DNA from 3 places in the Pseudomonas sp. LBUM1658 genome. Region 1 is predicted to be linked to each of the others. Evidence: riboswitches for the same ligand, from Rfam matches in the RefSeq annotation. Region 1 holds a riboswitch; each other region holds the start of a gene.
What was found. A riboswitch is a leader RNA that binds a small molecule or an ion and turns the genes downstream of it on or off. The one in region 1 is predicted to bind cobalamin.
Positions count from the first base shown of each region.

Region 2: another riboswitch for cobalamin. It lies ahead of ACA064_RS19215 (CbtB domain-containing protein); the one in region 1 lies ahead of ACA064_RS17935 (ABC transporter substrate-binding protein).
Region 3: another riboswitch for cobalamin. It lies ahead of cobO (cob(I)yrinic acid a,c-diamide adenosyltransferase); the one in region 1 lies ahead of ACA064_RS17935 (ABC transporter substrate-binding protein).

Region 1 is NZ_CP166798.1:3,943,330-3,950,459, reverse strand. It holds gene ACA064_RS17940 (FecCD family ABC transporter permease) at 1-974, opposite strand, end outside; gene ACA064_RS17935 (ABC transporter substrate-binding protein) at 971-1,984, opposite strand; cobalamin riboswitch at 2,132-2,326, opposite strand; gene ACA064_RS17930 (alpha/beta fold hydrolase) at 2,742-3,632, shown strand; gene ACA064_RS17925 (alpha amylase C-terminal domain-containing protein) at 3,790-5,721, shown strand; partial or broken gene ACA064_RS17920 (hypothetical protein) at 5,872-6,128, opposite strand; gene ACA064_RS17915 (EamA family transporter) at 6,765-7,130, shown strand, end outside.
Region 2 is NZ_CP166798.1:4,191,091-4,198,220, reverse strand. It holds gene nfuA (Fe-S biogenesis protein NfuA) at 1-246, shown strand, start outside; gene cobM (precorrin-4 C(11)-methyltransferase) at 433-1,179, opposite strand; gene ACA064_RS19225 (cobalamin biosynthesis protein) at 1,261-1,674, opposite strand; gene ACA064_RS19220 (CbtA family protein) at 1,680-2,372, opposite strand; gene ACA064_RS19215 (CbtB domain-containing protein) at 2,384-2,578, opposite strand; cobalamin riboswitch at 2,677-2,903, opposite strand; cobalamin riboswitch at 3,146-3,357, shown strand; gene cobW (cobalamin biosynthesis protein CobW) at 3,454-4,530, shown strand; gene cobN (cobaltochelatase subunit CobN) at 4,534-7,130, shown strand, end outside.
Region 3 is NZ_CP166798.1:1,538,435-1,545,564, reverse strand. It holds gene ACA064_RS07080 (cobyric acid synthase) at 1-590, opposite strand, end outside; gene cobD (threonine-phosphate decarboxylase CobD) at 587-1,582, opposite strand; gene cbiB (adenosylcobinamide-phosphate synthase CbiB) at 1,575-2,483, opposite strand; gene bluB (5,6-dimethylbenzimidazole synthase) at 2,480-3,130, opposite strand; gene ACA064_RS07060 (cobyrinic acid a,c-diamide synthase CobB) at 3,127-4,509, opposite strand; gene cobO (cob(I)yrinic acid a,c-diamide adenosyltransferase) at 4,520-5,131, opposite strand; cobalamin riboswitch at 5,213-5,447, opposite strand; gene ACA064_RS07050 (PQQ-dependent sugar dehydrogenase) at 5,602-6,915, shown strand; gene ACA064_RS07045 (class I SAM-dependent methyltransferase) at 6,985-7,130, opposite strand, start outside.

The sequences.
Region 1 (7,130 bases):
GGAGCACCGACCAATGCAGTGATGACGCCGACAGGGATCACCTGTCCTTTGATCAGAGTCCGGGAAAGGACGTCAGCGGCGATCAGGAACAGTGCCCCGCCCAGCGCACTGGCCGGCAGCAGACGCGCATGCCGGGTACCCAGCAACAGGCGCACGGCATGGGGAATGACCAGCCCGACGAAACCGATGGAGCCGACAATCGACACCATCACCGCGGTCACCAGTGCGGCGCAACTGATCAGCAGAAATTGCACCCGGCGCACCGCAATGCCGAGCGAGGCGGCCGAGTCGGCGCCAAAGGCGAAGGCATCCAGCGCCCGGCGGTGCCACAGGCAAACCGCGAGACCGGTCAATGCCACGGGCACCGCCAGCCACACCGATGGCCAGCGCACGCCACTGAGATTGCCCAGCAACCAGAACATGATGCCGCGGGCCTGTTCGGAACTGGCCGACTTAGTGATCAGAAACGCAGTGAGCGCATTGAACAATTGCGAACCGGCAATCCCGGCCAGGATGATCTGCCCGGTGCCGCCGGGTGAGCCGCTGGCACGGGCCAGCAAAACAACCACGGCGAAGGCGGCAACGGCCCCGGCAAACGCGCCGACCGACAGCGAAATAAGCCCCGCCCCCAGGCCCAGCAACGCCACCAGCACCGCGCCCGTCGAGGCGCCGGCGGAGATGCCGAGCAGGTAAGGATCGGCCAGCGGGTTACGCAACAGCGATTGCAGGATCACCCCGCAGGTCGCCAGACCCGCACCGCAGGCCGCGGCCACCAGAGCGCGGGTCAGGCGGTAATTCCAGACGATGCCTTCGTCGATCGGGTCGAGGACATAACCGGCAGCCCACAGTTTGTTGGCCAGCACCTGGAACACCACGCCCGGCTCGATCGGCGTCTCACCGATGGCCACACCGGCAATCACGGCAAGAAACAGTGTCACCAATGCCAGCAGAGTACGAATCAGCGTCACGGTCATTTCGGCAGGTCGTAGCCGTTGATGGCCGTTGCCAGTGTTTCAAGACCGTCGAACATTCTCACGCTGGCCTGCATGGCCATTGCGTCGAGGATGATGATGCGATTGTTTTTCACCGCGTCCATGTTGCGGGTCACCGGGTCGCTGCGCAGGAATTCCAGTTTCTTTTGATGGTCGTCAGCGGGGAAGCGACGGCGATCCATACGCGCGATGACCAGGAAAGTCGGGTTGGCCTTAGCGATGGTTTCCCAGCCGACGGTTGGCCATTCCTCGTCGGACTCCACCACGTTACGCACACCCAAAGTGTTGAGCATGAAGTCGGGAATGCCCTTGTGCCCGGCGACATAGGGGTCGATATCCAGACTGGCACTGGAGAACCAGAACAGCGCGCTGGTGTGCTGCAGATCCTTGTTCTGCACGGTGGCAATGGACGTTGCCAGGCTGGCCTTGAGTGTGGCGTTCAGCTGCTGGCCACGTTCCTGCACATCGAAGATTTCAGCCAGTTGGCTGATGCTTTTGTAGAGGCTGTCAATGCGAAACGCCTCCAGACGTGTGCCGTCGGCACCGACCAGGTTGTCCTTGGCTTCACAGTCGGAGGGCATCAGGTAGGTCGGGATCTGCAGCTCGTGGAACTGCTCGCGGGTACCGACCACGCCTTGCGGGCCGACCATCCATTCCAGTTCCACCGCCACCAGTTCCGGACGCTTGCCGATCACCGCCTCGAAACTCGGCTCGTTATTGGCCAGGCGCTCGATCTTGTCGTTCCCTGCCTTGTACTTGGCCAGTACATCGTTGAACCACAGCGAAGTGCCGACCACCCTGTCGTCGAGGCCCATGGCGTAGAGCATTTCGGTGCCGGCCTGGCCGATCGTCACGGCGCGGCCAGGTGCCTGCTCAAAGGTCAGCGTGCTGCCGCAGTTCTCGACAGTCAGGGGGTAATGGGTAGGGGCCGCATGGGCGAGGGCGCAAAAACTCAAGCCCGTGATGAGGGTGGCAAAGCGGGGCAGCAGCATGACGCAATCTCCATTTGAATCGTACACGGAGCAGAGGTGTACGGTCTGGAAACACATCATCGAACGCTGCCAAAAAAGAGCAGTGCAAGGCCGATCACTCAAGTGACCCACGCGGCAAGGATGTCCTTCCCGGACACCCCGCCGGTTAGTGATTTTGCTTGGCCGGCAGGTCTCCTGACTGATGCGTCATCGCCTGGCTCCAGCCTTCCCGGGAGTGATCCCAGTGGCAGTTCAGGAGCAGGCTCAGCACCTACAGTTGCGGGGGCAGTTCCGTTTGATGCTGAGTCAGCACCACGGATTCCCTATTAATCCCATGTGGAAACCGGCGGCGGCATGGTAGTCGATCATGCCGCTCAGCGCGATCCTATGTCTCGAAAGCTGCAAGTCCGGCGAGGTCTCTGCATCGGGATCGAAGATCCGGGACCTGAGCCAGTTCAGCGCTTACGATCAGACGGAACAACTTGTCCGCGCTCTTGCAGACGGGAAAATCCCTGCTTAACTCTGATTCTATGGTCAGTTAGTGACTCTATGGTCACGATAGCCATCCAGGCACCCTCGCATTGTCGTTGCTTGTACTTGCTGCCAGGTTAAACCGGCGCAGGGGTCTGTGTTGACGCATGAAAATCGCCTTAAGTTATTAATGTGTTTGCCTGGCACTTCACTGTCAGGTCCACGTGTCCTGCTTTCTGCGATATGGCCTTGTGGGCAGTTGCTCACGCTGTGCGTTTAGTCCAATTTGTTCCAGGAAGATAATGACATGATGCCCGAAACTGCCATCGTCGAGGTTTGCAAGAAATACAAGGTTTATACCGAGCACTATCTCAACGCCGCCGCTGACAAGACCATCATTCTGGTCAACGGCTCGCTGACAACCACCGCATCCTTTGCCCAAACGGTGCGTTATCTGCAGCCGCGATTCAATGTGGTTCTCTACGACCAGCCCTACGCCGGTCAGTCGAGACTACATAACCTCCAGGACCAACCGATCCATAAGGAAGACGAGGCACAGATACTGCTGGAACTGATCGAACACTTTTGTGTGCACCATGTGCTGTCCTTTTCCTGGGGCGGGGCGGCTACCTTGCTGGCGCTGGCTCAGCGGCCGCGACGAATCGAGAAGGCGGTGATCAATTCATTCGCGGCGCGGATCAGTACACCGATGCGCGATTATCTGGAGAGCGGCCTGAACTTTCTCCATGCCTCTGATCGCGCCAATGTCGGGCGCTTGATCAACAGCACTATTGGCAAGCACCTGCCATCGCTGTTCAAACGCTTTAATCACCGCCATGTCAGCAGCCTGGCCGAGCACGAATACAGGCAGATGCATTTCCACGTCAATGAGGTGCTGACCCACGACATCCACTGCTACATCGCCTGTGCCGATGCCATCGAAATCCCGCTGCTGTTTGTCAACGGCGAATGGGATGAGTACACCTCGGTGGAGGACGCCCGGCTGTTTGCCGATCATGCCCCTCAGTCCCGGTTCCATACCATCAAGAACGCCGGGCACTTCCTCGATATGGAACACCAGGCGGCCTTGCATGACACCCAGCAGGCCTTGCTCGACTTTCTGCAGCCGGCTTCCAGGATCGCGCTGGCGCAGGAGAGCGGGCAACACTGCGCCGCAGGTCAGCTGATACTCCAGTGAGTCTATGGGATCGCACTGATAAGAGGCGGTCAATAGCCCTCGCTCGTGAACGATGGAGACAAGACCATCACGCTGTGCACGATTGGCGGGTACGACTAGCCGATTCCACCATTCGAAGGACCCGCGTCTGCAACGGGGGGTTTGGAGGAGGTAAAGCATGGCACTTTCGCAGAATCATATTTCCCCGACTACCCCGATGGGCGCGAACCTGACCGCGGGCGGAGCGACGTTTCGCGTGTGGGCTCCGCGCGCCCGGGAAGTCCATGTATGTGGCGATTTCAACGGTTGGGTCAGGAACGACTCCACGCAGTTGATGCGCCAGACTGATGGACGTTGGACGGGCTTTGTCACCGGCGCGACTGACGGGAACAAGTACAAGTTCTATATCGTGGGTGAAGGCTCGGAGGGCTTCAAACGCGATCCCTATGCTCGCGAGCTGACAGCGGAATGGCCGAATCCTTCCTGCATAATCCGCTCGGCGCTCAGCTTCCCCTGGCAGGACTGGAACTGGCAAATGCCGGAGTTCAGCGACCTCATCATCTATCAGTTACATGTAGGTACCTGGTACGGCCCTGGGCTGCCGAACCGCGTCGCAACTTTCCTCGACGTGCTTGCCCGGATCGAATACCTGGCCGATTTAGGCATCAACGCTATCGAACCGCTACCGATCGGTGAGTACAGCACGCCGCGCAGCATGGGCTATAACGGATCGGATCTGTTCTCGCCGGAAATGGACTACTTTGTCAGCGCAGCAGAACTGGATCCGTACCTGGCACTCGCAAATCGCCTGCTTGTTCAGAAGGGGAAGTCTCCCCTGACGCGAGGGATACTTGAGGTCGGTATCAATCAGCTGAAAGTACTGATCGATATCTGTCATCACTACAACATCGCTGTGATTTTTGACCTGGTTTACAACCACGCGTCCGGGGATATCCGCGGCCAGGCTGAGTCCATTTACTTCTTCGATCGCGCCGCCGGCATGAACCCGAACGACAGCCTTTACTTCTCTGACCGCGACCACACGGGGCCGGTATTCGCGATGTGGAGCAGTGATGTCAGACAGTTCCTGATCGATAATGCGGCATTCTTTGCCGATGAATACCATGTCGACGGCTTTCGCTACGATCAGGTGACGGTGATCGACCAGGAAAATATCGGCAGCGGATGGCTGTTCTGCCAGCATCTCAACCAGACAATCCGCAGCCGCGATCCTGCGGTAATCAACATCGCAGAGTATTGGGGGCCGGATCCCGCTGTTGTACGGCCTATGGAACACGCTGGCGCTGACTTCGATGCAAGCTGGCATAACGGCCTGCGACTCGCGATTCGTGACCTTATCAAGCAAGCAGCGGCGGGAAGGAACGCACCGCTGGACTGGCAGGGGGTAGTTGATCAAATTCGTGCGCCGGGCTTTCGTGATGCGTGGCGAGCGGTACAGTGCGTGGAAAACCACGATGAGGTCTATCGTGACAGGTCCGAGCGAATCCCATTGCTCGCTGCGGGCGGTGGGAATACGCGAACCTGGCATGCCACGAGCCGTTCCCGCGTCGCGACCGGATTGCTTCTGACCATGCCGGGTATCCCGATGATCTTCATGGGCCAGGAGTTTTATGAGGACAAAAAATGGGCTGATGATCCCGTCAATCATCCGGACACCCTTATATTCTGGGGTGGCCTGGATTCAGACCGGACCATGCGCGATTTCCATCGCTTCACCAGGGAGCTCATAGGGTTGAGGCGAAAGCAGCCTGCTCTTCGCGGTGAGCAGACTAACGTCCTGATGATGGACAATTTCCAACGCGTCCTGGTGTTTCATCGGTGGCTGGAACGAGTTGGCAGAGACGTAGTAGTCATCGCAAGCCTGAATGAGCAGACGATGAACAATTTTCGCGTACCTATGCCTGGCGCGGGCCCCTGGTTGGAAATCTTCAACAGCGATGCATACGAGAGCTGGATCAACCCTGCCATCGCGGGCAATGGAGGCATGGTTTCAGCGACAGAAGAACCGATGAACGACATGTCCTGCTCCGCAACTATTACCATTCCGGCCAATGGGATATTGGTATTTTCTCGTGATTATGGTGACTAGTTTCTTTGGTTCTGGTGGCCGTGCGTTGCTGGTTTCACTGCCGGGGACTTCCCGTTCACGCACGCCTTCATCACGCAGACCAGTGCCGTCGACGATGCAAAAGGCGACGATATCTTGAATAGAATTCAGCGCGCGCGTGAGGCAATGGCCTCACAGGCTGATGGGCAGATTATGTCGAGAACAGCACACTAGCGCGGTATAGAACGCCGTAGTGAGACAGCCATAGGAACCAGTTTCGGATCAGTCGCCGCCAAACCGCCAGCCACTCCGCTGGTTGTACCCATCAATCCACCGAAAATCACCCCGCTACGTGGATTACTGAGGCCGATAATCGGTGTCATGAACGGCGTCATCACCATCACCAGAATCGCCTTGATCAAGCCTGCGGCAATGGAGAAGGCCATGACCTAATATCCCGTTGCGTCATGTCCTGTTTGAGGGAAGGGCGAGGTCGGTCGTTATTCTCACCATAGATAACGTTTAAATGTTGCTTATGGATTCGCTGAATAATGGCGTTGAACTTCGCAGGAGGCGTACTGCAATTAGTAAGTGATGGGGAGTAATTGGTTGGGTTGTAGGAATAGGCTTACAGATCCTTAGGATGAGTATTGCCATTTCTTGGGGTAGGTGTTTGAAACTTCCGTAAGTAGCTTCTGGTTTTTTTTTGAATTCTTGACGAATTATCTCAGTTCGAACTAGGTTTGTAGCGTCACCGCTCTTGGTAACAGAATGTCTCATCGCGCTTCTAGGTTCCGAACGTTAAGTCTCAGTGAACTTGCTAGTGTCCTGAGCGGTTAGTTTGATATCTAAAGGCAGCCAGGAGCAGCCAGAACAGGAATAGGCGTCTATAAAGTTGTAATTAATAAACTAATTAGCCAATGAGGCCATTAAATGGATATTTTTGAGCTTTCTGGGGGGGGCCGGTTCGGGATGGTCGTCACCAAGGCGTGATGCGACGGTTAAATGATTCCGGGTATTCTTTAGTCGTGGGGCTTGGTGGGCAGAGCAAAGCGATTTCGCTTAGGGCTGAGGTGATGTGCTGAATGGCTAATACTCCGTTTAACCGTCCAATATTGATCGGGTTTCTGTTGGCCGTCATTTCAGCCGTTTGCTTTGGCAGCGCGGGGCCTGTGACCAAGGCCTTAGCCATGGCAGGACTCTCTGCATTGCAGATCACGCAGGCGCGCATGACCCTTGCCGCGCTTATCATGTTGCTGGTGGCTTTGTCTAGAAATCCCAGGCACTTGCTAGTGAAAATGTCGGAGTGGCCACTGATTGTTGGCTTTGGCGTGCTTGCCTTCTGCATGAATCAAAGTTTGTACACGGTCGCTGTATCGAGGCTACCTGTGGGCGTCGCTCTGCTGCTCGAGTATTTAGCACCGGTAATGATTGTGCTTTGGATAAGGCTG
Region 2 (7,130 bases), 250 kb from region 1:
ATCAGCTATTACCTGCAAACCGAAATCAACCCGGGGCTGGCCAGCCACGGTGGTCAGGTCAGCCTGATCGAGGTGGTTGAAGACGGTATCGCCGTGCTGAAGTTCGGTGGCGGTTGCCAGGGTTGCGGCCAGGCCGATGTCACCCTGCGTGAAGGCATCGAGCGCACGCTGCTCGAGCGCATTCCCGAGCTCAAGGGTGTACGTGACGTCACCGACCACACGCAGAAAGAAAACGCCTACTACTAAGGCGTTCGCTGCAAACAGAAAAAACGGCTGTGGCGAGGGGGCTTGCCCCCGCTGGGGTGCGAAGCAGCCCTAAAATCTGCGACCGCGATTTGTCAGGTAAAACGCGTGCCTCTGGTTACGACTGCTACGCAGCCGAGCGGGGGCAAGCCCCCTCGCCACAGGTTCTGCGCTCACTCGGGCAATGGCTTATGGTCTGTACAAATGCGCATGCCCTGCACGATACAACGACGACTCACTGAAATTGTCACTGCCCAGCACCCGGCCCACCAGAATCAGCGCCGTACGGCGAAATCCCTTGGCCTGAACCTTTTGCGCGATATCTGCCAGCGTCCCCACCACCCAATCCTGATCCGGCCAGGTGGCGCGATGAATCACTGCGATCGGGCAGTCCGACCCATAGTGCGGAAGCAGCTCGGCGATGATTTTTTCCAGGTGGTTGACCCCCAGATGAATCGCCATGGTCGCCCCGTGCTGCGCCAGGTTGGCGAGTTCCTCTCCGGCCGGCATCGCGGTTTTGTCGGCATACCGGGTCAGAATCACGCTCTGGGACACATCCGGCAGCGTCAGCTCCGCACCCAGCAGCGCCGCGCAGGCGGCCGTGGCGGTCACGCCGGGGACGATTTCGAAGGGAATATTCAGCTCGCGCAAGTATCGAATCTGCTCGCCAATCGCGCCGTACAGGCTCGGATCACCGGAATGCACCCGAGCCACGTCCTGGCCTCTGCCATGGGCGGTCTTGATCAGTTCAATGATTTGTTCCAAGTGCAACTCGGCGCTGTTGACCACCTGTTCGGCCTGGTGGCCATCCAGCACGGCTGTCGGCACCAGCGAGCCGGCATAGATGATCAGCGGGCAGCTGCGGATCAGCCGCTGGCCTTTGACGGTGATCAGTTCCGGGTCGCCGGGACCTGCGCCGATAAAGTAGACGGTCATGCCGGTCTCCTGTGCAAAGTCGTGGCGGCAATGCTTCAGATGAAGATTGCTCATGATCGAGGGCGGGGATTATCGGGGATTTTACGCGCCGGAGGCTAATGCCAGGGTTGCCTGGCCGTATTTTTGCCGCAGGATCAGCAGCCTGGCCGGGGTTTGCGCCAGTTGTTCGGCCAGTGCCAGGGCCGCGCTTTCAGCCACGCCGTAGCAGCCGGTGCGCTCGAAGGCTATCTCTGAGTGATGGCTGAGGTGTGGCTCAAAACTGGCGAGTTGCGTGCTACTGAACAGCGTCAGCGGCAGTGCCAGTTGCTCGGCCAGTTCGAGCAGGCCAGGCTCATCGCGTTTCAAGTCGATACTGGCCAAGGCCCGGATCGCTCGAAGCTCGATGTTATGGGCCTGCAACGCCTGGTCGAGCAACGCCCGCAGTGTGCTGGCGGGGCAACCACGCTGGCAGCCCAGTCCGACCACCAGGGTCGGCGCTGTGCTGATCGGCGTCATGAGTGTTACTGACCTGCGCCGTTGCGGCGGAACAACCAGGCGCTGATCAGGCCAAGGGCCAGCCAGAACGCCGCGTTGGTCAACTGCGAGGCGATTTTGAATTGGGCTTCGAGCGCTTCCGGGGCGAGCATCGAATGCACTTCGGGCTGTGGTGCGCCAATGATGTGCGGCACGGCCAGAGTCGCCACGCCGAGGATCTTCAGCGCCCAATGTTTGCCGAACACGATCAGCGCGATGCCGACGGCGGTGGACGCCGCGGTACCGACCCACCAGATCTGCCGTTGCGCCAGGTCGGCCGCGGCAGTACCCGGCAGCTCGGGCGGCAGGCCCAGAGTCGGCGCCAGGCAGAAGGTCGCGTAACCGGCCAGACCCCAGAGCAAGCCCTGAGAGGTACGGCTCGGTGTGCGCAAGGTGTAGAGACCGGCGAGCATCAGGGCGAAACCGACCGCCACCACCAAATTGCCACCGGTGGTCGACAGCACGCGCTGCCAGCCGTCTTCCGGCTGCCAGGCTTCGGCGTCATGGGTGTGAGCGGCGACCGCGCCTTCAGCATGTTCGTGAACTTCGGCAGCCGGGGCATTTTCATAGGTTTCCGCCTGGAGAATCAGCGGCGCGACCCAGAAGCTTTGCAGCAGGGTCAGCAACAAGGCCGCGAGCAGACCGGTGAAACCTGCGGTTTGCGCAATACGCTTGATCATGTCGGCAGGTCTCAGTGGCACGGAAAGGCGGAGCTGTGACGGGTGTCGTGGGCGGCATTGTGCACCGCTTCTATGTGCGAGAAGCCGGCGAAATACACCAGGCACGCGCCGAGAATCGATGCGCCGATAGCGGCAATCAGGCGTTGGCTGAGGGTGGTTGTGGTGCTGCTGGTGCCTGCGTGGCGGGTGCTGCTGATGATCGACATGGCGCTTCCCTCTGGTGTGTCAGTGGGTGATTCGAGCGCAGGAAAACCCCGCGAGACAGGCCCGCAGAGGTTCAAACAGCGCCCGCCCACCGCGGGTTTGTTATTCAGTATTGCGGGCCGGTCTCCGGGCTCGCGAGGGGCTGGGCTTGCGCCCGAGCCTGCAAGAATCACCTTCCCATGCCGAACTGCTGGCACAGTGGATCTGACTCTTCGCTCGCTTACCGTTGCGGGGGCAGCACCGGACTGATCAAGGCTTGAGTAAAGCACATGACTCACCGGTTTCCCGTTTCACCCTGTGAAGGGCACCCGTAACAAGGCGTGTAGGAGAGCATGGGCGGGGGCTGGGAGTCAATTGGCAAGGGTTCTCAACTGAAGATTGCGCAGGTCCCTGTGGCGAGGGGGCTTGCCCCCGTTCGAGCGCGAAGCGGTCGCAATTGGGTTTACTCGTACTACCTGATGAATCGTGGTTGCAGATTTTACGACTGCTGCGCAGCCGAGCGGGAGCAAGCTCCCTCGCCACAGGTGACCGCAATAGCCGATGAACATTGACCCGCCCTCAAGCGATGCGTAGCCTTGCGCTTTCGAGGTTCTTCGGCACTCAAACCGAAGCTAAGAAGGGAACGCGGTCAATGCCGCGGCTGCCCCCGCAACTGTGAACGGTCAGGTTTTCTGCCATGCCACTGCGCCATCTATCCAGAGGCGCGGGAAGGCGCAGAACTCGCCAGTCGAAAGACTGGCACACCGTCAGCCAGGAGACCTGCCTCGTCCCAGATTCTCACTACAACCGGGCGGGGTGATCCGGTGGCGAAATCTTCCGCGCTTGTGCGCGCGGTCAAGTCGTCCCGTATGCCCGCCACCTTGCCAAAGGGCATCCGATGAAAACACTGGCCAAACTTCCCGTCACCATCGTTACCGGCTTCCTCGGCTCGGGCAAAACCACTTTGCTGCGGCACATGCTCGACAACGCCCAGGGCCGGCGCATCGCAGTGATCGTCAACGAATTTGGCGAGCTGGGTATCGACGGCGAAATCCTCAAGCAGTGCTCCATCGGTTGCACTGAAGAAGAAGCCAGCGGCCGGGTCTATGAACTGGCCAACGGTTGCCTGTGCTGCACGGTCCAGGAAGAGTTCTTCCCGGTGATGCGCGAGTTGGTTGCCCGTCGCGCTGACCTGGACCACATCCTCATTGAAACCTCCGGCCTGGCCCTGCCAAAACCCCTGGTACAAGCCTTCCAGTGGCCGGAAATCCGTAGCGCCTGCACCGTCGATGCGGTGATCACCGTAGTCGACAGCCCGGCCGTGGCCGCTGGCACCTTCGCCGCGTTCCCGGACCAGGTGGATGCCCAGCGCAAGCTCGATCCGAACCTGGACCACGAGTCGCCGCTGCATGAGCTGTTCGCTGACCAACTGGCCAGTGCCGACCTGGTAATCCTCAACAAGGCCGATTTGATCAGCCCTGAAGACCTTGCCCGTGTGCGCCTGGAAGTCGCCGAAGAACTGCCGCCAGCGGTCAAAGTCATCGAAGCCAGCAGCGGTCGGGTGCCACTGGATGTTTTGATCGGCTTGGGCGCCGGCTCCGAAGAACACATCGACAGCCGTCACAGCCACCACGACCATCACCACGGCGACGCTGATGGTGAAGGGCATGATGACCATGACCACGACGCTTTCGATTCCATCTCCATCGAACTGCCGCAAGCCGACGAAAGCCTGCTGCTCGACGCCCTGACACAACTGGTGGTCGAGCACGGCATCCTGCGGGTCAAGGGCTTCGCCGCGGTTCCGGGTAAGCCGATGCGCCTGCTGATTCAGGGCGTGGGCACGCGCTTTGACAAACACTTCGACCGCGCCTGGCGCGCCGAAGAATCCCGTGCGACCCACCTGGTGCTGATCGGACAGCAACTGGACGCAGCCCTGATCGAAGCGCAATTGCGCGCCGCCCTCAGCGTCTGACCCATGCATCTGCTCAGGACCCAGCCGGGCGGTTTCGTCTCGGATGACAACATTGCCGACCTTGGCCAAACCCCCGCCGAGCTGGTGATCCTGTGCAGCGGCGATTCCAGCCTGGCACTGCTCGCCGAAGCCGCGCAGCAGTTGCCGGAGGATTATCCGAGCCTGCGCCTTGCCAACCCGATGCAGGTGCAGAATCACGCCTCGGTCGACCTGTATGTCGACGAAGTACTGCGTCACGCAAAAATCATCCTGATCTCGCTGCATGGCGGAATCGGCTATTGGCGGTACGGCGTGGAGCGGCTGGTGCAGCTGGCCGAGCAGGGTGTGCAACTGATTCTGGTGCCGGGCGATGATCGCCCCGACCCTGAGTTGAGCGACCTGAGCACGGTGGCCGTCGAAGACCGCGATCGGCTTTGGCACTACTTGCGCCAAGGCGGTATGGGCAATGCGCTGGACCTGTATCGCTGCCTGGCCAGTCGCTGGCTGGGCCGCGATTACCCCTGGGCCGAACCACAAGTCCTGCCGCGCACGGCGATTTACCATCCGCTCAAAAGCCCCGCCGCACTCAGCGACTGGCAAACTGATTGGCGCGCCGATCAGCCGGTGGCGGCGGTGTTGTTTTATCGCTCGCACTTGCAGGCGGCCAACACCGCGTTCATCGATGTGTTCTGCCAGCGTTTGCAGGCAGCGGGGCTCAACCCGTTGCCGATTGCGCTGGCCAGTCTGAAGGAGCCCGGCTGCCTGACGGTAGTCGAGGACTTGCTGGATGAAGTCTCAGCCTCGGTGATTTTGAACACTACCGGCTTTGCCCAGTCCAGCCCCGAAGCCCCGCACCTGCGACCGTTCCGCCGCAATATTCCGGTGATCCAGGCGATCTGCGCCCAGGACAACGAGCCCGGCTGGCGCGCCAGTGAGCAGGGCCTCGGGCCGCGGGACCTGGCGATGCATATCGCCTTGCCGGAACTGGACGGACGGATCATCAGTCGGCCCATCAGCTTCAAGGACCTGGCCTGGCGCAGCGAGCGCAGCCAGTCGGATGTGGTTTGCTACCGCGCTGCACCTGCGCGCATGGACTTCGTCGCCGAACTGGCGCGGCGCTGGATCGAGCTGGCGCGGGTGCCGAACAGCGAAAAGCGCATCGCGCTGATCCTCGCCAATTACCCGACCCGCGATGGCCGGATCGGCAATGGGGTCGGTCTCGACACCCCGGCTGCCGCACTGAATATCCTGCGGGCGCTGCATGCCGAAGGCTACCCGCTACCGGCTGAGCTGCCGGAAAGTGGCACGGCGCTGATTCAGCAATTGCTCGGTGGGGTCAGCAATGACCTGGAGACCATCGACCAGCGGCCGTGCCAGCAAAGCCTGGCGCTGGACGCTTATTACGCAATGTTCAACACCTTGCCCGAAACCAATCGCAACGCAGTGCTGGAGCGTTGGGGCGCGCCTGACAGCGACCCGATGTTCCGTGGCGGGCGGATGATGATCGCCGGTCTGCGCTTTGGCCTTACCTTCGTAGGTATCCAGCCTGCGCGGGGCTATCAGGTCGACCCGAGCGCGGTCTATCACGACCCGGACCTGGTGCCGCCCCATGGCTATCTGGCGTTCTATTTCTGGCTGCGGCAAACCTACGGCGCCCACGGGGTGATCCACGTCGGCAAGCACGGCAACCTCGAATGGCTACCGGGCAAGGGCGTCGGCCTTTCGGAAAACTGCTGGCCGGACGCGCTGCTCGGCCCGTTGCCGAATATCTATCCGTTTATCGTCAACGACCCGGGCGAGGGCGCTCAGGCCAAGCGGCGCACCCAGGCGGTGATCATCGATCACCTGATGCCGCCGCTGAGCCGCGCCGAAACCTACGGCCCGCTGCGCGATCTTGAGTTGCTGGCCGACGAGTATTACGAAGCCCAGCTGCTGGATCCGCGCCGCGCCCAGGAGTTGCAGCGTGACATCCTGAAACTGGTACGCGATACCCACATCGATCGCGAACTGCAGCTGGACGAACAACTCGACAGCGACGCCGATGCGGCGATCTGGCTGCCGCGCCTCGACACCTATTTGTGCGACCTGAAAGAATCGCAGATCCGCGACGGTCTGCATGTGTTCGGAGAATCCCCTGTCGGCCGGCTGCGGATCGATACGCTGCTGGCGTTGTTGCGCATTCCCCGTGGCGATGGACGCGGCGCCCAGTCGAGTGTGCTGCGGGCCCTGGCCAAGGCTTTCGAACTGGGCTTCGATCCGCTGGATTGTGCCCTGGCCGAGCCCTGGACCGGGCCGCGGCCGGTTGAGCTGCAAGCACTCAGTGACGAGCTTTGGCGCAGCGCTGGCGACAGTCGCGAACGACTTGAGTTGTTTGCCGCGCAGTTGATCGAGCGGGCATTAAGCGCGGATATCGACCTATTGAATACACCTGGCTGGAGCGAAGTGAAGGCGATCATCGATAGCCTGCGCGAAGTCGTTGCGCCGCGTCTGGACGCTTGCGGCCCGGCAGAAATGCGCGGCCTGCTGGATGCCCTGAGCGGTCGTTTCGTCCCTGCCGGGCCCAGTGGTGCGCCAAGTCGCGGGCGGCTCGACGTGCTGCCCACCGGACGCAACTTCTTCTC
Region 3 (7,130 bases), 2.4 Mb from region 1:
AAACGGTTGATGATGAAGCCTTTGACCCGCGCCTGCTCACTGGCCGAGAGCAACTCCAGGGTACCCACCAGATGGGCAAAGACCCCGCCGCGATTGATATCGGCGATCAACAATACCGGGCAGTCCACCGCTTCGGCAAAGCCCATGTTGGCGATGTCTCCGGCGCGCAGATTGATCTCGGCCGGCGAGCCCGCGCCTTCGACCATCACCACCGGATAAACAGCACTCAACCGTTGATGGGAGGCCAACACCGCCCGCATGGCGATAGGCTTGTAGTCGTGATAGGCCACGGCGTTCATGCTGATCACCGCGCGACCATGAATGATTACCTGGGCGCCGGTATCGCTGTTGGGTTTGAGCAAGACCGGGTTCATGTCGGTGTGCGGCTGGAGATTGGCGGCCTGGGCCTGCACCGCCTGGGCACGACCGATTTCACCGCCGTCCGCAGTCACCGCGCTGTTGAGCGCCATGTTCTGTGGCTTGAACGGCACGACACTGACGCCCTGACGGATCAGCCAGCGGCACAGCGCGGTGACCAGGGTACTTTTACCGGCATCCGAGGTGGTGCCTTGCACCATCAGCGTGGTCATGGCGCTTGTTCCTGGGTATAGGCCTGGAAGGCTTGTTCGAGGCGCAGCCAATCTGCTTCATCGGCCGGCAAGCCGAATCGCAGGCTGCTGTTAAGAGTGAACAGGCGCAGCAGAATGCCGCGCCGGGCCATGAATTCATGTAATTGCTCGGCGTGCCCAGTGATCAACCATTGAAACAGCGCGCAGCCACCCTGTGGCTTAAAGCCATGGCGCTCAAGCACCTGTGCCAAACGCTGGCTGGCCTCTTCGCTGCGCAGACGTTGACGGACCTGGCCCACAGTGTCGCGCAGACATACCTGGCCCAACACCCGGGTCGGGCCGCTGACCGCCCACGGCCCGAGTTGTTCGGCGAGCAACTTCAACAGTTTGTGCTCAGCCAGCACGAACCCCAGACGTACCCCCGCCAGGCCGAAAAACTTGCCGAACGAACGTAAAACGATCAGCCCGACCTGGTGGGCATGTGCGGCCAGGCTCAGGTGTGGTGTGTTGTCCATGAACGCTTCATCGACCACCAGCCAGCCACCACGCTGCGCCAGCCGCGCATGCCAGTCGAGCAAGCGCTCCGGGGTCAGGCTCAGGCCGGTCGGGTTATTCGGGTTGACCACCACCAGCACGTCGAGGGTGTCGAGAAAGAACTCGACTTCCTGTTCCAACACTTCCCGCACCACGTAGCCGCCGCGCCGCCAAGCCTCGGCATGCTCGGCGTAACAGGGCGAGAGTACGCCGACCTTGCCGGTGCGACGCAATCGCGGCAGCAACTGGATCGCCGCTTGCGAACCCGGCACCGGCAGTACTTGAGTGGCGCCGTAGTAGTCGCAGGCGGCTTGCTCGAGACCATCATCGGTTTCCGGCAAGCGAGCCCAGGCGCGCAAGGGAATCTCCGGTACCGGAAACGGCCAGGGCGCGAGGCCGCTGGACAGGTCCAGCCAATCGGCTTCGGCAATGCCGTATTGCAACGCCGCCTTACGCAACCGCCCACCGTGCTCAAGCATAGAACTCAGCCCCCACGCAGAGAATCAGCAGCCATAACCACACGCCGCGCTGCACCAGTTGCCAGCCACGGTCGATGGAGTCGGCATCGGCCGATACACCCTCGCCCAGTTGCGGACGCTGGTGCAGTTCACCGTGATAAATCGCCGCCCCGCCCAACTCGACGCCCAGGGCACCCGCCCCCGCCGCCATCACCGGACCGGCGTTGGGGCTGTCCCAGGTCGGCCCCTGGGTCCGCCAGCATTTGAGTGCCAGGCGGGTCTTGCCCAGTAGCGCGTAGGTCAGGGCCACCAGGCGCGCAGGAATATAGTTGAGCACATCGTCGATCTTCGCCGCCGCCCAGCCGAATCGTTCGAAGCGTTCATTACGATAGCCCCACATCGCGTCCAGGGTATTGCTCAGGCGATAGAGCACCACCCCCGGAGCGCCGGCGATGGCAAACCAGAACAAGGCGGCAAACACCGCGTCGCTACCGTTCTCCAGCACCGATTCGGTGGCGGCCCGAGCGACCTCCGTTGTATCAAGCTCACTGGTCTGACGGCTGACCAGATAGCCCACTCGCCGCCGCGCTTCGTCCAGGTCATCGCTGCGCAGGGCTTGGGCGACCGGCTCGACATGCTCGCCAAGGCTGCGCAGACCAAGGGCGCAATACAGCGCGAGGATTTCCACCAGCCAGCCGATATAGGGTAGCCAGGAAAAGGCGGTCACCAACAGCGTCAGCGGCAACACCGCCAGCACCCAGGCGGTGACGCCATGGCTGCGCCAGCCACGCCCGCCGGAGTTGAAACGTTGCTCGATGCGATCGGCAAACCCGCCGAACGCCACCAGCGGATGCCAGCGTTTGGGTTCGCCCAGCAGCGCATCCAGCGCAACCGCGGCGACACTCAATAACGCCACACTCATTGACTCACTCCCCAATAATTCTCATACAGCAAATCACTCAGCGGACGCGGCTGCGCCCAGCCTTCGAGCACCAGCATCGGCGCCGGATAAAATTCCTTTACTGGCCCCAGGCACAACACCGCCAGCGGTTTGGCCCCGGCCGGCAGACCCAGCAGATCGGCCAGTGCCTGGGGCTCGAACAACGACACCCAGCCCATGCCCAGGCCTTCGGCGCGGGACGCCAGCCAGAGGTTTTGAATGGCGCAGGACAAGGACGCCATGTCCATTTCCGGCAACGTTCGGCGGCCGAAAATATGCCGCTCGCGATCATCCATCAGCGCCGCGACCAGCACTTCGGCGCAGTCGTTGATGCCTTCGACTTTCAACTTCATGAACTCGTCGGAACGTTCGCCCAGTGCCTCGGCGGTGCGCACCCGCTCCTCTTCCACCAGTTGCTGGATCTTGCCGCGCAACGGGCGATCACTGATGCGGATAAACCGCCATGGCTGCATCAAGCCAACGCTGGGGGCTTGATGGGCGGCTTCGAGCAGGCGCCGGAGCAGTTCAGGCTCGACCGTGCCGCCGCTGAAATGGCGCATGTCGCGGCGCTCGCCGATGACTCGGTAGACCGCCGCGCGTTCGTCCGAAGAAAATGCGTTGTCAGTCATGGCCTCTTCGCGAGCAAGCCCGCTCCCACATTAGATCGTGCATCCCCTGTAGGAGCGAGCTTGCTCGCGATAGCGGTTTGCGGGCCGGGCGCAAAAAGCGCGGCCACCGCCGATGGATTGGAAGGGAAATAAAAGTGCACATAAGAGGCGGTCATCCGCCCCTCGCGATACACCGCTTCGGCTCCACGCCCACCATTGGGACTCAGGCCACGGGCAATCGGCTCCAGCGCCGTGCTGGTCAACGAGTGGTGATAGGTATGGCCGCGCAGCGAACCCTCGGGCAGCTCAACCGCCTGCAAGGCCAGCGCCGCCAGACGCTTTTGCATCACCGCATCACCCGCCAGCAACCCCGCCAGTTCAGCACGCAAGCCCTCGACATCGGTCAGCGAATCGAGCAGATACAACATGCCGCCACACTCGGCCAGCAGCGGCTTGCCGGCCGCGTGGTGGGCGCGGATCGCGGCCAGCATCGTGGCGTTTTCCGCCAGCGCGACATGATGCAATTCCGGGTAGCCGCCCGGCAGGTACAAGCTGTCAGCCTCGGGCAGTTCGCGGTCATGGATCGGCGAGAAGAACAGCAACTCGGCGCCCATCGCCTGCAACAAGTCCAGGCTCGCGCCATAGGTGAACGCAAAGGCTTCATCGCGGGCCACGGCAATCCGTACACCGGCCAGCAGCGGTTCGGCGACAACCACCTCAGGCGCGGCAAATTCGACCGCTGGCGGCAGCGCTACTTCGCAACTGCTGGCCAAGGCTTCGGCCGCCGCGTCCAGGCGCAGGTCCAGATCATTCAGCTCGCTGGCCTGCACCAGGCCCAGGTGTCGGCTCGGCAGTTCGATCCCGGTTTCCCGGGACAACGCGCCATACCAGCGCAGGCCTTCGGTCAGGCTGCCTTCGAGCAATTGCGCGTGACGCAAGGTGCCTACGCGATTGGCCAGCACGCCGGCAAACGGTAGGTCCGGCTGATAACGCGCCAGGCCCAGGGCCAGGGCGCCGAAGGTCTGGGCCATGGCCGTGCCGTCGATCACTGCAAGCACCGGGACGCCAAAGTGCCGCGCCAGATCGGCGCTCGACGGTGTGCCGTCGAACAGGCCCATGACCCCTTCGATCAGGATCAGGTCTGCTTCGCCCGCCGCTTCCCACAGCAGTCGACGGCTTTCCTGTTCGCCGACCATCCACATATCCAGTTGATACACCGGCGCACCGCTGGCGCGTTCGAGAATCATCGGGTCGAGAAAATCCGGACCGCACTTGAACACCCGAACCTTGCGTCCCTGATTGCGATGCAAGCGGGCCAGAGCGGCGGTCACGGTGGTCTTGCCCTGACCGGAAGCCGGTGCGGCGATCAATACCGCCGGGCAATGACGTACATCCCTCATGCTTGAATACTCACAGCTCGATGCCTTTTTGCGCTTTGATCCCGGCCTGGAACGCATGTTTGAGCACGCCCATTTCGGTGACCGTGTCGGCCAGGTCGATCATTTCGGGTTTGGCGCCGCGACCCGTGACCAGTACATGCTGCATCGGCGGGCGAGCCTGCAAGTCGCTGAGCACCTGGTCCAGGTCCAGATAACCGTGCTTGAGGGCAATATTCAGCTCATCGAGCACCACCAGGCCAATGGCCGGATCACGCAACAATTCACGGGAGACGGCCCAGGCCGCTTCGGCCGCGGCGATGTCACGCTGGCGGTCCTGGGTTTCCCAGGTGAAGCCTTCGCCCATGACGTGAAAGCGTACTTGCTCGGGGAATCGTCGAAAGAACAGCTCCTCACCGGTGCTGTTGCGACCCTTGATGAACTGCACCACGCCGCATTGCATGCCGTGGCCCATGGCCCGGGCGAGCATGCCGAAGGCGGAGCTGCTCTTGCCTTTGCCGTTGCCGGTCAGGACCAGCAGCAATCCGCACTCGTTCGGCGAGTTGGCGATACGTTCGTCGATTACCGCTTTTTTGCGCAGCATGCGTGCCAGATGGCGTTCGTCACGATCGGGGGAATCAGTCATGGAGCAGCTCTCCGTTGGAAATGGATAACGGGGGGCAGGAATAAAAATAGACGGCATTAAGCCTGGCATCGCCCACCGTGATGCCGTTGGATGGATCAGGCCGGTCTCCGGGCTCATGAGTGGGTGTAATCCCCGACTGCGCGCCTTCCCGGGTCGACTCGCGACACAGTGGCACCAAGCACAGTCTTGACTCATTTACCGTTGCGGGGGCAGCGCCGGGATCGCTGCCCGCTCTGTACCAGAACGCGCACTCACCGGCTTCCCTGTTTCACTCTGTCGACCGGGGTCACAGAGCACCTGAAACAAGTCGCGAAGGTTAGAGGGTTGGGGGTGGAGCGTCAATTAAACCCGGGCAACTATCACCCTGGCATTGCCGTACTGTTCAAAAAGCGGCACGCGGCTGACAGGTTGAACCAACCGGCAGTTACGCGTCTCTATGAATACATCAGTGCATTCATAGGGAGATCAGCATGCTCAAGGCCCAACTTGCCCTTGTCATCGTGCTCACTGGCGGGCTTGCAGCCTGTAGTGAAACCGCCACCCTGCAGGTTTCCGATGGCACCGGGCCGTCGCCGAAGCTGCCGGAACCGAACAAAACCCTGATCCCCACGATGAACATCGCCCCGGCCATCGGCTGGCCTGAAGGTGCCAGACCGACCGCCGCGGGTGGCACTCAGGTAGCGGCGTTTGCCGAAGGGCTTGATCATCCGCGCTGGCTTTACGTATTGCCCAACGGTGATGTGCTGGTGGCCGAAACCAACTCGCCGCCCAAGCCCGACGATGGCAAAGGCATTTTGGGCTGGGTCATGGGCAAGGTCATGGGCCGCGCCGGTGCCACCGTCCCGAGCCCGAACCGGATCACCCTGCTGCGGGACAAGGACCATGATGGCATCGCCGAAACCCGCACAGTATTCCTCGAGAACCTCAACTCGCCGTTCGGCATGACCCTGGTGGGCAATGATCTGTACGTGGCGGACACCGACCGCCTGGTGCGCTTCCCTTACCAAAGCGGGCAAACCTCGATCACTGCGCAGCCAACCAAGGTGGTCGACCTGCCCGGCGGCACCCTGAATCACCACTGGACCAAGAACGTGATTGCCAGCAACGATGGCAGCAAGCTCTACGTTACCGTCGGTTCCAACAGCAACGTCGGTGAGAACGGTCTGGAGCAGGAACAAGGTCGCGCAGCGATCTGGGAAGTCGACCGCGCCACCGGTCAGCATCGGATTTTCGCCTCAGGCCTGCGCAACCCCAACGGCCTGGCCTGGGAACCACAGAGCGGGCAACTCTGGACCGCCGTCAACGAACGCGACGAAATCGGCAGCGACCTGGTGCCGGACTACATTACTTCGGTCAAGGACGGCGCCTTCTATGGCTGGCCCTTCAGTTACTACGGCCAGCACGTCGACGTACGCGTCACTCCGCAAGATCCGGCACTGGTGGCCAAAGCCATCGCTCCGGACTACGCCGTCGGCCCGCACACCGCATCATTGGGCCTGACCTTCGCCGAAGGCAGCAAGCTGCCAGCGCCGTTCACCCAAGGCGCATTCATCGGCCAGCACGGCTCCTGGAACCGCAAGCCCCATAGCGGCTACAAAGTAATCTTCGTGCCGTTCAGCGCCGGCAAACCCAGCGGCCAACCGATTGACGTGCTGACCGGCTTCCTCACTGCAGACGAGAAAGCCATGGGCCGACCAGTGGGGGTGGTGATTGATCGGCAAGGAGGATTGCTGGTGGCGGATGATGTGGGGAACAAGATCTGGCGGGTGTCGGCGGCCCCGTAGGAGCTGCCGAAGGCTGCGATCTTTATCGATCTCCTCTACGCCAAAGAAGCGTGGTGGTGCGATCCATGCCTACCGCTTACGGCACAGCGTCAAACCATCGCCCAGCGGCAGCAAAGACAAATCTACCCGCGGGTCATCCTTCAAGGCGCGGTTCAGGGCCTGGATGGCTCGGGTGTCTTCACTCTCGGGATTGACCTCGAGCACTCGCCCGCTCC